2 linked regions of the Streptosporangium sp. NBC_01755 genome follow. The protein of the gene in region 1 interacts with the protein of each later gene in a pairwise test. Links are inferred from orthologs where the notes say so. Each region holds a gene or a part of one and is shown on either strand. Other genes may lie near its edges. The genes, in order: rsfS and OG884_RS02600.

What was found.
Region 2: the proteins of rsfS (region 1) and OG884_RS02600 interact in binary tests that used the Escherichia coli proteins (3 or more experiments, as listed by UniProt). The link is inferred for Streptosporangium sp. NBC_01755 from one-to-one orthologs.

Annotation. Positions count from the first base shown.
Region 1 is NZ_CP109131.1:1,276,620-1,282,613, reverse strand. Bases 1,645-4,386 are described here. They hold rsfS (ribosome silencing factor), read left to right. Parts: upstream 1,645-2,682; coding sequence 2,683-3,090; downstream 3,091-4,386. Other genes in these bases: OG884_RS05375 (response regulator transcription factor), read right to left, coding at 4,267-4,386; OG884_RS05380 (hypothetical protein), read right to left, coding at 4,004-4,270; OG884_RS05390 (histidine phosphatase family protein), read left to right, coding at 3,087-3,719; nadD (nicotinate-nucleotide adenylyltransferase), read left to right, coding at 1,668-2,276. Also shown: OG884_RS05410 (serine/threonine-protein kinase), read left to right, coding at 1-346; OG884_RS05405 (M48 family metallopeptidase), read right to left, coding at 568-1,593; more of OG884_RS05375, read right to left, coding at 4,387-4,944; OG884_RS05370 (DUF523 domain-containing protein), read right to left, coding at 5,439-5,936. UniProt on the Escherichia coli protein: Functions as a ribosomal silencing factor. Interacts with ribosomal protein uL14 (rplN), blocking formation of intersubunit bridge B8.
Region 2 is NZ_CP109131.1:623,154-629,405, reverse strand. The notes cover bases 943-3,942. They hold OG884_RS02600 (ATP-binding protein), read left to right. Parts: upstream 943-1,908; coding sequence 1,909-2,976; downstream 2,977-3,942. Other genes in these bases: OG884_RS02595 (DUF5682 family protein), read left to right, coding at 3,049-3,942; OG884_RS02605 (DUF5691 domain-containing protein), read left to right, coding at 943-1,912. Outside these bases: OG884_RS02610 (SWIM zinc finger family protein), read left to right, coding at 1-500; more of OG884_RS02605, read left to right, coding at 497-942; more of OG884_RS02595, read left to right, coding at 3,943-5,568; OG884_RS02590 (VWA domain-containing protein), read left to right, coding at 5,561-6,252.

The sequences.
Region 1 (5,994 bases):
GGTCCGGGTGGCCCTGCGGGTGCTGTGCTTCCCAGTGATCTTCGCCGTCTCGTTGCTGACCGTCCTGGTCTGGCCGGGGCTGCCGGCGGCCGCCCTCGCGGGTCTCGCGCTCTGGCTTACCCTCGGTGGCTCGCTGCCGCCGGAGTGGTGGCTGCACTCCGCCCCGGTCGCCGCCTCCGGGGTTGTGTTCGGCGTCGTCTGCGGCGGCCTACTCGGCAGGGAGATCGAGCGGATCGGCGCCCGGCTCGTCGAGCTCCGGAAGGAGGGCCTGCGCGCGCTCGCCGTGCTGGGCGGCTTCGTCGCCCTGTGCTCCGCGGCCGTACGCGTGATCGCCCTTCTCGTGTAGGGGTCCGTCAGGGCCGTGTCTCGCCGCGTGGCCGGCGGTCACCGCGGCACGCCGCGGCTCCGTCCTCAGCCTCGCGAGGCGGCAGCCGACCGAACCTCGCCATGGCAGGATCCGTGGGGCGGGGCCCAGGGTTCGGGGTCTCCACGCTCAGGGAAACACGCTCAGGGAAAGAGGAAAGGGTCCGGGGGCAGTCACCCGGACCCCGCTGGCGGAACCTTCCCTCAGTTTCCATCGCGGCGGGAGAAGCGGTTGAAGATGCGCTCCCCGGCGTTGACGGCACCCTCGGCCACGTCGCGCAGGACACCGATGAACGGGTCCTGGGACTGCGACCAGGATTCACGGTAGGAACGGGCGGCGGCCCTGACCTCTTCGGAGATCTTCGCGTTGGAGTCGTCGGTGCGGCGGGGGTATTCGCCGGCGACGATCGTGTCGTACTCGCCGCCGCGGCGCCACTTGTCGAGCTCGGCGACGCGGGAGACGGCGAACGGATGGGTGGTGCCCAGCAGGTTGAGGACCTTGAGCAGGCCGTCGCGGACGTCGCCCGCGGTGTCGTACTCCCGTGCCTGGTCGAGGAAGGCCTCGATGTTCATCTCGTGCAGCCGCGAGCCGCCGGCGAGCTTCATCAGGGCGCGCAGTGCCGCGTCGGGGTCCTGGCCGCAGAGCAGGCCGCCGCGGTCGGCGGAGAGCTCGGACTTGCGGTGCCACTCCTCCAGGCCGGCCACGATCGCGCGCAGGCCGATGTAGCCGAGCGGGATCCAGGCCACGCGCGAGGCCAGACGGGTCAGGATGTCGAGCATGGTGCGGTAGACCGCGTGACCCGACAGGATGTGGGCGGTCTCGTGGCCGATGACGAAGCGCTGCTCCTCTTCGTCCATCAGGTCGAGGAGGCCGGTCGTGACGACGATGAACGGGTCGTCGAAGCCGATCGCCTTCGCCTGCACCAGCGGGCTCTGCTGCACGTAGACCTCGGGAATGCGGTGGAGGTCGAGCGTGTAGGCCGCGTCGCGGCCCATGTCGTGCAGCGCTCGGAACTGCGTGTCACCGGTGCGTACGGCCGAGGCGAGGTAGATCAGGCGCAGGCGGCGCTCGCTGACCAGGCCGGACATCTGCTTGAGCACCGTGTCGAATCCGCTGAGCGATCGGAGGGCGACCAGCGCGGACCGGTCAGCGGGATGTTCGTAGGCGCGTGAGCTGATGCCGGGAAGCTGCACACGGTTGCGATCCGGGGTGGTGGTCATGTCCGGCATGCTACGTCGGGTCTGCCTGCCACGCGCGGGGGGTGATTAAAAGCTCTGTACGGCTTGCGCGTATGGTCCGTTTCATGATGAACGCGCCTACCGGGCAGGGGAAGCGGCGCCTGGGCGTCATGGGCGGGACCTTCGATCCGATCCACCATGGTCACCTGGTCGCGGCCAGTGAGGTCGCCCACCACTTCGACCTTGACGAGGTGGTCTTCGTGCCGACGGGACAGCCCTGGCAGAAAGCGGACAGGACCGTCTCCGCGGCGGAGGACCGCTATCTCATGACGGTCATCGCGACCGCCTCCAACCCTCGCTTCTCGGTGAGCCGCGTCGACATCGACCGCCCGGGACCGACCTTCACCATCGACACGCTCAGGGAGATCTCCTCCGCCTGGGGGCCCGACGTCGACCTCTACTTCATCACCGGCGCCGATGCCCTGGCCCAGATCCTGAGCTGGCGCGACGTCGACGAACTGTTCACCATCGCGCACTTCGTGGGTGCCACCAGGCCCGGCCACGTCCTGCACGACCCGGGCCTTCCTGAGGGCAAGGTCAGCCTGGTGGAGATCCCGGCGCTGGCCATCTCGTCGTCGGAGTGCCGCGAGCGGGTGGCCTCGGGCGAGCCCATCTGGTACCTCGTCCCCGACGGCATCGTCCAGTACATCAACAAACGTGGTCTTTACCATTGAGAGGGCGGCCGACCGGCGTTCGCATCATCCTTCCGCTGCCTTCGGGCATTTCCGGGAAGTTCGAGAGCCGCATTCATGATCGAATCCTCTCATCAGGTCGGATCCCGCTTGGATCAGGACGTGTTTCGCTGATTTTCGCTATGATTCGAGAAGTTTGCGTGGGACGAGTATCCGCAGCTCAACCGGCTTGATCGCTGAACGGTCCGGGCCCGTGCCCGTCCCACCGGAGATCGGCAAGCGCGGCCCCGACCGCGAAGGACGCCCCCGATCAGGCCGTCAATCCGTTTGCGGCACGGAATCGGGTGGCACACGATAGGCGTTGTTCAAACGGTGGCTCTTCAACGAGCGCCGAATCGGGCACCCTGATAGGTGACAGCGCCGACTAGCAGGAGGACTGACCCAAACCGTGACAGCAACCGACAGATCCATTCAGCTCGTCAGGCTCGCCGCCGAGGCGGCGGCGGACAAGCTGGCCGATGACATCCTCGCCTATGACGTGAGCGATCAACTCGTCATCACCGACGCGTTCGTGCTCTGCTCCGCCACCAACGACCGCCAGGTCCGCGCCATCGTCGACGAGATCGAGGACCGGCTGCGGATCGAGGCCGACGCCAAGCCCGTCCGCCGCGAGGGCGAGCGCGAGGGCCGCTGGGTCCTGCTGGACTACATCGACATCGTCGTGCACGTCCAGCATGAGGAAGACCGCACCTTCTACGCGCTTGAGCGCCTGTGGAAGGACTGCCCCTCCATCGCGCTGCCGGACAGCGTGACCCAGGTCGCCGCCCAGCGCGCCCGCGGGGCGGTAGCTGAGTGAGCCGTCGCGTCGTCTGTCTCAGACATGGTCAGACGCTGTGGAACGTCGAGCACCGCTTCCAGGGGCACAGCGACATCCCGCTCGACGAGACCGGGATCGCACAGGCCGCCCGCGCGGCCTCGCTGCTCGCCGCGCTCCGCCCGAGCATGATCGTTTCCTCCGACCTGCAACGGGCCTTCGACACCGCCTCGGCACTGGCCCGCGTCACCGGCCTGGACGTGGCGGTCGACAAGGACCTGCGTGAGCGGGGTGGAGGTCAGTGGGAGGGGCTCACCCGCCAGGAGATCTCCACCGGGTGGCCCCGGGAGTTCGCCGCCTGGGAGGCGCCCGGTGGTGAGGAGGTCGGCGACGTCGCCGACAGGGTGGCGTCGGCCGTGCGCCGCTGGGCGGCGCAGGTCGACTCCGACGGCCTGCTCGTCGTCGCCTCACACGGGGCGGCGATCCGGCTCGGCATCGCCAGGCTCATGAACCTGCCGCAGGAGTTCTGGCCCGCCCTGGGCGGCCTGGGAAACTGTTCGTGGTCGGTGCTGGAGGAGTCGCGCAAGGGCTGGCGCCTGCTGGAGCACAACGCCGGGACCCTCCCCGAGCCGGTCAGCAGCGACGACAGCCCCGAGGCCACCCAGGAGTGACCTCGTACGGTGCGGCTTGCGCCCCGGTGGCGGGCGCGGGCCGTGTGGCCGTCGATTAGGTGAACATGTCGGTGTCCTTATATGCTTCCCAAGCGCCGCGACGAGAGCACTCGAAGCGGTGACCAGGGGCTATGGCGCAGCTGGTAGCGCGCCTCCATGGCATGGAGGAGGTCTGGGGTTCGAATCCCCATAGCTCCACAGTTAAATGGCCTCTGACCTGCGCTTTGGTGCAGGTCAGACATCCCATGGCCGTTTGTGTCAAGCGGCCATGGGATGTGATGGCTTCACCACGCCGTCCGGTTCGCGCTCGCCGCGGATCTCGGCACGCCTCGCCGGGCCGACCGCGCGCCCGTGCTGAGCAGCGCGTGGGTCAACCGGGCCTCCTCGACGGTGATGGCCAGCACCGGGACCAGAGCCGACGCCTGCCGTTCGGCCTCGGCCATGGCCCGGCCGTGGGCGATCTCCCTGACGATGAGCCCGAGCGGGATCAGGAAGGCCAGGGCGATCATCGAGGTCCCGGCGACGGTGAGCAGGGCCAGGGTCCGTCTCACGGCGGTGTGATCAACATGACCCCCACACCGCGTACGGTGTGCAGGTAGCGGGGGGAGGACGCGCTCTCGCCGAGCTTGCGCCGCAGCCACGACAGGTGGACGTCGATCGTCTGGTCGTCACCGTAGGACTGTTGCCACACCTCGGTGAGCAACTCCTTGCGGGAGATCACCCGGTCGGTGCGGGCGGCGAGGTAGGCGAGGAGGTCGAACTCGCGTCTGGTGAGGGTGAGGGGGGCGCCGTCCAGGTGGGCCTCGCGCCGGTTCAGGTCCACCGACAGCGCGCCGACGCGCAGCAGCGGCGGTGGGGTCGCGCTCCGCGCCCGGCGCAGTACGGCGTCCAGACGGGCGTTCAGGTGGTCGCCGGAGAAGGGCTTCACCAGGTAGTCGTCGGCCCCCGCCCGGAGCAGGCGGACGATCTCCGCCTCGTTGTCCCTGGCCGTGGCGATGATGACGGGGACGCTGGATACGCTGCGGACCATCTTGAGAGCCTCCGCCCCGTCCAGGTCGGGGAGTCCGAGGTCGAGGACCACCGCGTCCGGGGGGTTCTGGGTGATCTCCCTCAGGGCGTCGAGGGCACGTCCCGCGCTGCGTACGGCATGCTGGCGCCTGCTGAGTTCCTGAATGATCGCGGATCGTACGTACTCGTCGTCTTCGACCACTAGAACTGTCGCCATGTCATGTAACGGTAGTGAATTATGGGACATATGACGCAATAATCCGTGACGTGCGGCAAACGCTGGGGTTTGTAGCGGTGTGGTGCGGGGCCACCGTCCTGGCGATCTCGGTCGCCTGGTTCGGCGTCCGCGACGTGCTCCGCAGCGAGGTCTTCGAGGACGCGAGCATCGAGCCCCTCAACGCCGTCGCCGGCCGTACCGGAGACTCCGGGCTCCCGCTGGGGGCGCCGACGGGCCGCAGACGGGGCCGCAGGTCGTCGGCGTTCCGACAGCCTCCTCGGCACCTGTCCGGACCCCGGCACCCCGTCTCACGCCGCCCGCGCGGGGTACCGCCAGGCCGCAGCCGGCCCGTTCCCCGTCGAGGACGGCCGCGCCGGTGCGCACGCGGGACACCGGGCTCTCCCGATCGGCGCCGTCCCCGTCGAGGCCCGGATCCGGCACGGCTCGGCGGTCTTCTGCATCGGTGGGGAGAGCCGCACGGACCTGTGGGAATACTAGGATTCGCCGATCTCGCGCAGCCGCGCGGCGGCCTCGGCGACACGATCCTCGCCGAAGACCGCGATGCCGTGCAGTTCGAGCAGGGCCGCGGTGACTCCGTGGCCGGGGACGCGCCGGCCACCGAAGGTGCCGTCGTAGACGGTCAGGCTGCCGCAGGAGGGGCTGCTCTCCTTCATGATCGCGACCTTCACGTCGAAGGACCTGGCGACGGCGAGTGCCGCCTGAGCGCCGGCGAGGAAGGCTGCCGTGACGTCGGTGCCCTCCGCGGTCAGCACCCGGGCCGCCCCCGAGAGCACAGCCGTGCCGCCGGCGCCGCCCTCGATCTCCGCGGCGGGACGTGGGACGGCCAGACCGCCCTCGACCTCCGGGCAGAACGGGATGAGCCGCCCCTGGCGCTGCCACGCGGCCAGCAGCGCGTCGCCGCTCGTCTTGGCGGCCCCGTCGTAGCGGACCTTCCGCCCCATCAGGCAGGCACTGACCAGGATCCTTTCCACGGCCTCAGAATAGGCGCCGCGAAAGGGAGACTGACCAGGATCCTTTCCACGGCCTCAG
Region 2 (6,252 bases), 650 kb from region 1 along the record:
CGCGCCGGGTCTGGCTGCGCGGGCGCCGGACGGGCAGGGCGGCGCTGGTGCTCTCGTTCGCGCCGGTCGGACAGGCCCTCGACGCCTCGCTCGTCACCGGCACGACCGTGGACGCCGACCTGGCGTTCTATCCAGGCTCGACTCCGCTGCGCGCGGTGGTCGCCGCCCGCTACGACACCGCCCATGATGCCGCCCCAAGCGGTCCGCCGCCCGGCCTGACCATCGAGCGGGCACTGGACGAGGTGGCCGAGGCTCTGGCGGGTGACCCCTGGCTCGACTCCTGGCCGCTCGTGCTGGAGGGGGTGACCCCCGCGGGGAGTGGTTCGCGGCTCCTAGCCGGCCCTTCCGGCGGGCTGCCGCTCCAGGAGTCCGTGGGAACCCCGTGGCGGCTGGTCGCCACCTCGGGCGGTCACCCGCTGACCGTCGCCGCCGAATGGACCCCGAGGGGCCTGCGTCCCCTCACGACCTGGGATGAGGAAGGCCGGGTGATCACCCTGTGAACGCCTCCGCCGACTGGGAGGAACTGGTGTCCACCGCGCTCGTCGGGACCGACCGGCGCCCGCTGCCGGGGGAGGGAGCGAGCGAGGTCGAGCTGCTCGGGCACGCGGCCGTGCACACCCTGCGGATGCGCGCGGGACGGCGGCCGATCGCCCCGGGCGAGCCGCCGGCCCTCGCGGCGCCCGAGGAGCGGCCCGAGGTCTCGCGCGCCGCGGGCGACAGGCTCGCCCGCGTTCTCGGTGGTGAGCAGCCGAGACTGCTCACCGAGTGGCTGGAGACCGCGGCCGGGCGTGGATACCGCCTCTCGCCCCACCTGCTGCCCGAGCTCCTCGACCACGCGGCCAGGGACAGGTCGATCCGCCCGTACCTCGGTGTCCTGGCGGGAAACCGGGGGCGCTGGCTGGCGGGGCTGAACCCGGCGTGGGGCTTCCTGCTGGAGGAGGTCACGGGAGTGGCCGCGACCGGCTCCGAGCCGACCTCGCAGGTCTGGGAATTCGGCACCTCGGGTGACCGTCGCGTCCACCTGGGCGAGCTGCGGACGGCCGATCCGACGAGGGCCAGGGAACTGCTCGCCGCCACCTGGGAGAAGGAGGGCCCCGACGACAGGGCGGCGTTCCTGGAGGCTCTCAGCGCCGGGCTGTCGCCGGAGGACGAGCCGTTCCTGGAGTCCGCGCTCGACGACCGCCGCCGAGAGGTCCGCCACCAGGCGGCCGACCTGCTCACCCGGCTCCCCGGATCGCGCCTGGCCCTGCGCATGGCAGAGCGCGTCGCCCGGTACGTCACCGTCGCCGGCGGTGAGATCCACGTCGACCCGCCGGTGGCCTGCGACAGCACCATGGAACGCGACGGCATCCGGGCGAAGGCACCCCGGGGGACCGGCGAGCGGGGCTGGTGGCTGCAGCAGGCCGTGGCCCGCACACCGCTCGAAGTCTGGCCCCGGCTGCTCGGCCGGCCGCCCCGGGAGCTGGTCCGCATGAAGATCGTTGACTGGAGCCGCGAGGTCATGGCCGGTTGGGTCAGGGCCGCCGTTCTCCAGGGTGACCCGGAGTGGGCGCTGGAGCTGTTCGCCTGGGATCCGATCGCCGACCTGCTGGCCGCGCTGCCCCGTGACAGACAGGAGAGCGTCGCGGCCGACTTCGTACGGCGGCACGGCCTGGACGGCCAACTGATCATGGTTCTCGGCGGGGCCGCGGCCCCCTGGGGGCCGGCCCTGGCCACGGCGGTCCTCCAGAAGATCATCGAGGTGTCCGGCACCCAGCCGTGGAACCTCGGCGAGCTGACCAAGCTCGCCGGTGAACGCATCGATCCGGCACTGCACGACATGGCCGGGCGGCTCTCGCTGGAGCCGTCCATCCAGGAGGTCGCCGCCCTCCTGCGTTTCCGCGACGACATGTTGAAGGAGCTCACACAGTGACAACGGTTCTGCGGGCCCACGCCGAAGACCAGTACGCCGAGGAACTGGCGGTCCTGGCCAAGGGCGACGACCGGATCCGTCCGCCGGGCTGGAAACTGTCGCCCTGGGCGGTGACCACCTACGTCCTCGGTGACGGCGACCAGATCACCCCCAAGTACATCGGGCCGCGGCGCATCGTCGAGGTGGCCGTGGCGACGCTCGCCACCGACCGCGCGCTGCTGCTGCTCGGCGTGCCGGGCACCGCCAAGACCTGGCTGTCGGAGCATCTGGCCGCCGCGATCAGCGGTGACTCCACACTCCTCGTGCAGGGAACGGCGGGCACCGCGGAGGAGGCCATCCGCTACGGCTGGAACTACGCCAGGCTGCTGGCCGAGGGCCCGTCCATGGAGGCGCTCACGCCGAGCCCGGTGATGCGGGCGATGGCCGAGGGGCGGCTGGCCCGCGTGGAGGAGCTGACCCGGATGCCCTCCGACGTCCAGGACGCGCTGATCACCGTGCTGTCGGAGAAGACGCTGCCGATTCCCGAGCTCAACCGGGAGGTGCAGGCCGAGCGAGGTTTCAATATCATCGCCACCGCCAACGACCGTGACCGCGGCGTCAACGACCTGTCGAGCGCACTGCGCCGCCGGTTCAACACGGTCGTGTTGCCGGTGCCGGCCACCGCAGAGGAGGAGGTGGACATCGTCTCCCGCAGGGTCGGCCAGCTCGGCCGCTCCCTGGAGCTGCCCGAGACCCTCACCGGGCTGGAGGAGATCCGCCGCGTCGTCACGGTCTTCCGGGAACTGCGCACCGGTGTCACCGAGGACGGCCGCACCAAGGTCAAATCCCCCAGCGGCACGCTCAGCACCGCCGAGGCCATCTCCGTCCTCACCAACGGCATCGCGCTGGCCGCGCACTTCGGCGACGGGGTGCTCCGCCCCTCCGACGTGGCCGCGGGCATCGCCGGTGCGGTGATCCAGGACCCGGTCTCCGACCGCGTCGTCTGGCGCGAGTATCTGGAGACCGTGGTGCGCGAGCGTCAGGACTGGCGCGACTTCTACCGGGCCTGCCGTGACGCGGGCTGAGGCGGTGACCTCGGAGAGGGGGCCGCTTCCGACGGCCGGTGAGGCGGCTTCCTCACCGGGCGGGGGGCAACGGTGAGCGTCTCCGTGCTGGGGGTTCGGCACCACGGTCCCGGGTCGGCGCGGTCCCTGTGCGACGAGCTCGACCGCCTCAAGCCGGACATCGTGCTCATCGAGGGCCCGCCCGAGGCGGACGAACTGGTCGAGCTGGCCCGTGACCCCGGCCTTCAGCCGCCGGTGGCGCTCCTCGCCCACGTGCCGGGCGAGCCGTCCACTGCCGCGTTCTGGCCGTTCGCGGTGTTCTCCCCCGAGTGGCAGGCACTCCGCCACGCCGTCGGGGCGGGCATCCCGGTCCGCTTCTGCGACCTGCCGGCCGCGCACAGCCTCGCCTCCCGCCCTGACACGACCGGTGACGCCGAACCACAGCGGGGGAAGGATCCGGACGAAGCCGGGGCGCGCGCACCGGATACGGAGGCTCCAGACCTCCGTGCTGAAACGGCGCATGACGGCGAAAAGGGTGATGTCACTCCGGAGGTCGTACGGATCGATCCGATCGGGGCCCTCGCCCGCGCCGCCGGATACGACGACCCGGAGCGGTGGTGGGAGGACGCCGTCGAGCACCGCGGCGACACCCCGTTCCACATGATCGCCGAGGCCGTGGAGGCGGTCCGCGAGGGACATGTCGCCGACGAGTACGAGGCGCGGCGCGAAGCCTTCATGCGGCGCACGATCCGCAGAGCGGTCAGGGACGGGTTCGAGCGGATCGCCGTGGTCTGCGGGGCCTGGCACGTCCCCGCGCTGGCGGGCACGGCGCGTGAGGGAGCGCCCTGGGGAGCCGGGCTGCCCACCGCGAAGGCCGACGACGCGCTGCTCAGAGGGCTGCCCAAGGTCAGGGCCGAGATCACCTGGGTGCCGTGGACGTACGGGCGGCTGGCCTCCTGGAGCGGGTACGGCGCGGGTGTGACCTCCCCCGGCTGGTACCACCACCTGTTCGCCTCCCCCGACCGTCCCGTCGAGCGGTGGCTGACCGGGGCGGCCGGGGTGCTCAGGGAGGAGGACCTGCCGGTCTCCTCCGCCCACGTCATCGAGGCGGTCCGGCTCGCCGAAAGCCTGGCCGTGCTCAGGGGGCGGCCCCTGGCCGGGCTGGCGGAGGTCACCGAGGCGGTCAGGGCGGTGCTGTGCGAGGGCGACGACCTGCCGGTGGAGCTGATCCAGCGACGCATGGTCGTGGGGGAGCGGCTCGGCCAGGTGCCGGACACCACCCCGATGGTCCCCCTCCAGCGCCACCTGCGCGAGGAGCAGCGGCGGGTGAGGCTCAAGCCCGAGGCGCTCGACCGTGAGTACGACCTCGACCTGCGCAAACCCCTCGACCTGGAGCGCAGCAGGCTGCTGCACAGGCTCCGCCTGCTCGGCGTCGGCTGGGGCGCCCCCCAGGAGAGCCGGGGCAAGGGCACCTTCCGCGAGTCGTGGTCGCTCACCTGGCGGCCCGAGTTCGACATCGACCTGATCGAGGCGAGCGCCTGGGGCACGACCGTCCCTGCGGCGGCCGCCGCCCGCGTCCGCGACCTCGCCGACGGGGGAAGGGCGCTCGGCACGGCCACCCGGATCACGACACCCGGCGCGACGCCCGGGTCGGGGATACCCGGACCGGGAGGCGGCGGGCCGGGCGGGTCCGGCGCGATGTCCGGTGGCGGGGCGTCCGGCGGGGTCACGCTGGCCGGGCTCACCGGCCTGGTGGAGCGCTGCCTGCTCGCCGACCTGCCGGAGGCGCTGCCGCACGTGCTGGATGCCCTATCGGCGCGGGCCGCGCTCGACGGCGACGTCACGCACCTGATGGCCGCGCTCCCGGCGATGGTCCGCGCCCAGCGCTACGGCGACGTGCGCGGCACCCCCGCCACCGGCCTGGCCACCATCGCCCTGGCCATGCTCACCAGGATCTGCGTCGGTCTCGGTGGCGCCGTCACCGGTCTCGACGACGACGCCGCCCGCGACCTGATCCGCCACATAGACGCCGTCCACGCCGCCGTCGCCCTGCTCGACGACGAGCCCGCCCGTCCGGTAGGAGGCTCTGCCGACTCAGGGGAGGAACCATCGCAGGGGCGGTGGCTGGTGGCGTTGCGCGGAGCCTCCGGCCGGAGCGACCTGCACGGGCTCATCGAGGGTCGGCTCACCAGGATCCTGCTGGACGCGGCCGACCTCGACACGGCCGAGGTGGGCCGGCGGATGTCACTGGCGATGTCGGCGGGGCACCCGCCGGCCAGGGCGGCGGCCTGGATCGAGGGGTTCCTTTCGGGGGGCGGGCTGCTGCTCGTACACGACTCCCGGCTGCTCGGGCTGGTCGACGAGTGGCTCATCGGACTCGCCCCGGAGACCTTCGTCGACGTGCTGCCCCTGCTCCGCAGGACGTTCGGCGCCTTCGCCGCCCCTGAGCGGCGCTCGATCGGCTCGCGCGTCCGCTCTCTCGGCGCAGGCACGGGCACCGGCGGCGGCGCAGGCCGGGCACCAGACGCGGAGGACTTCGACGAGGAACGCGCGGCGGCGGCCGTGCGGACCGTGCTGACGATTCTGGGAAGGACGGGGAGCATCGATGGATGAGCGGCTGCGCCGCTGGCGGATGGTCCTGGGCGGTGACGCCGACGGCACCGGGTGCTCGCTCGCCGGAACCGACGCCCAGATGGACGGGGCACTGGCAGCGCTGTACAACGGGGGCGAGGGCTCGGCCGAGCGGAGCGGTGGCCTGGGCGCCTCCGCACCCAGGGTGGCGCGCTGGCTGGGCGACATCCGATCCTATTTCCCCTCGACCGTCGTCCAGGTCATGCAGAAGGACGCCGTCGAGCGGTTGAACCTGACCCGGCTGCTGATGGAGCCGGAGATGCTGGAGGCCGTCGAGCCGGACGTCCACATGGTCGGCACCCTCCTGTCGCTCAACCGGGTGATGCCCGAGAAGGCGCGAGAGTCGGCCAGGGCGCTGGTCAGCAAGGTCGTCTCCGAGTTGGAGCGGCGGCTGGTGCAGAAGACGAAGGCCGCCGTGACCGGCGCTCTGGACCGCTCGGCCAGGACCCACCGGCCCAGGCGGGTCGCCGACATCGACTGGGACCGCACGATCCGCGCCAACCTGAGGAACTACCTGCCCGACCGCAACACCGTGGTCCCGTCCAGGCTGATCGGATACGGCAGGAGGCAGCGGGCGGTCCAGCGAGAGGTGGTGCTCTGCATCGACCAGAGCGGGTCGATGGCCGCCTCCGTCGTCTACTCGAGCGTCTTCGGCGCGGTGCTCGC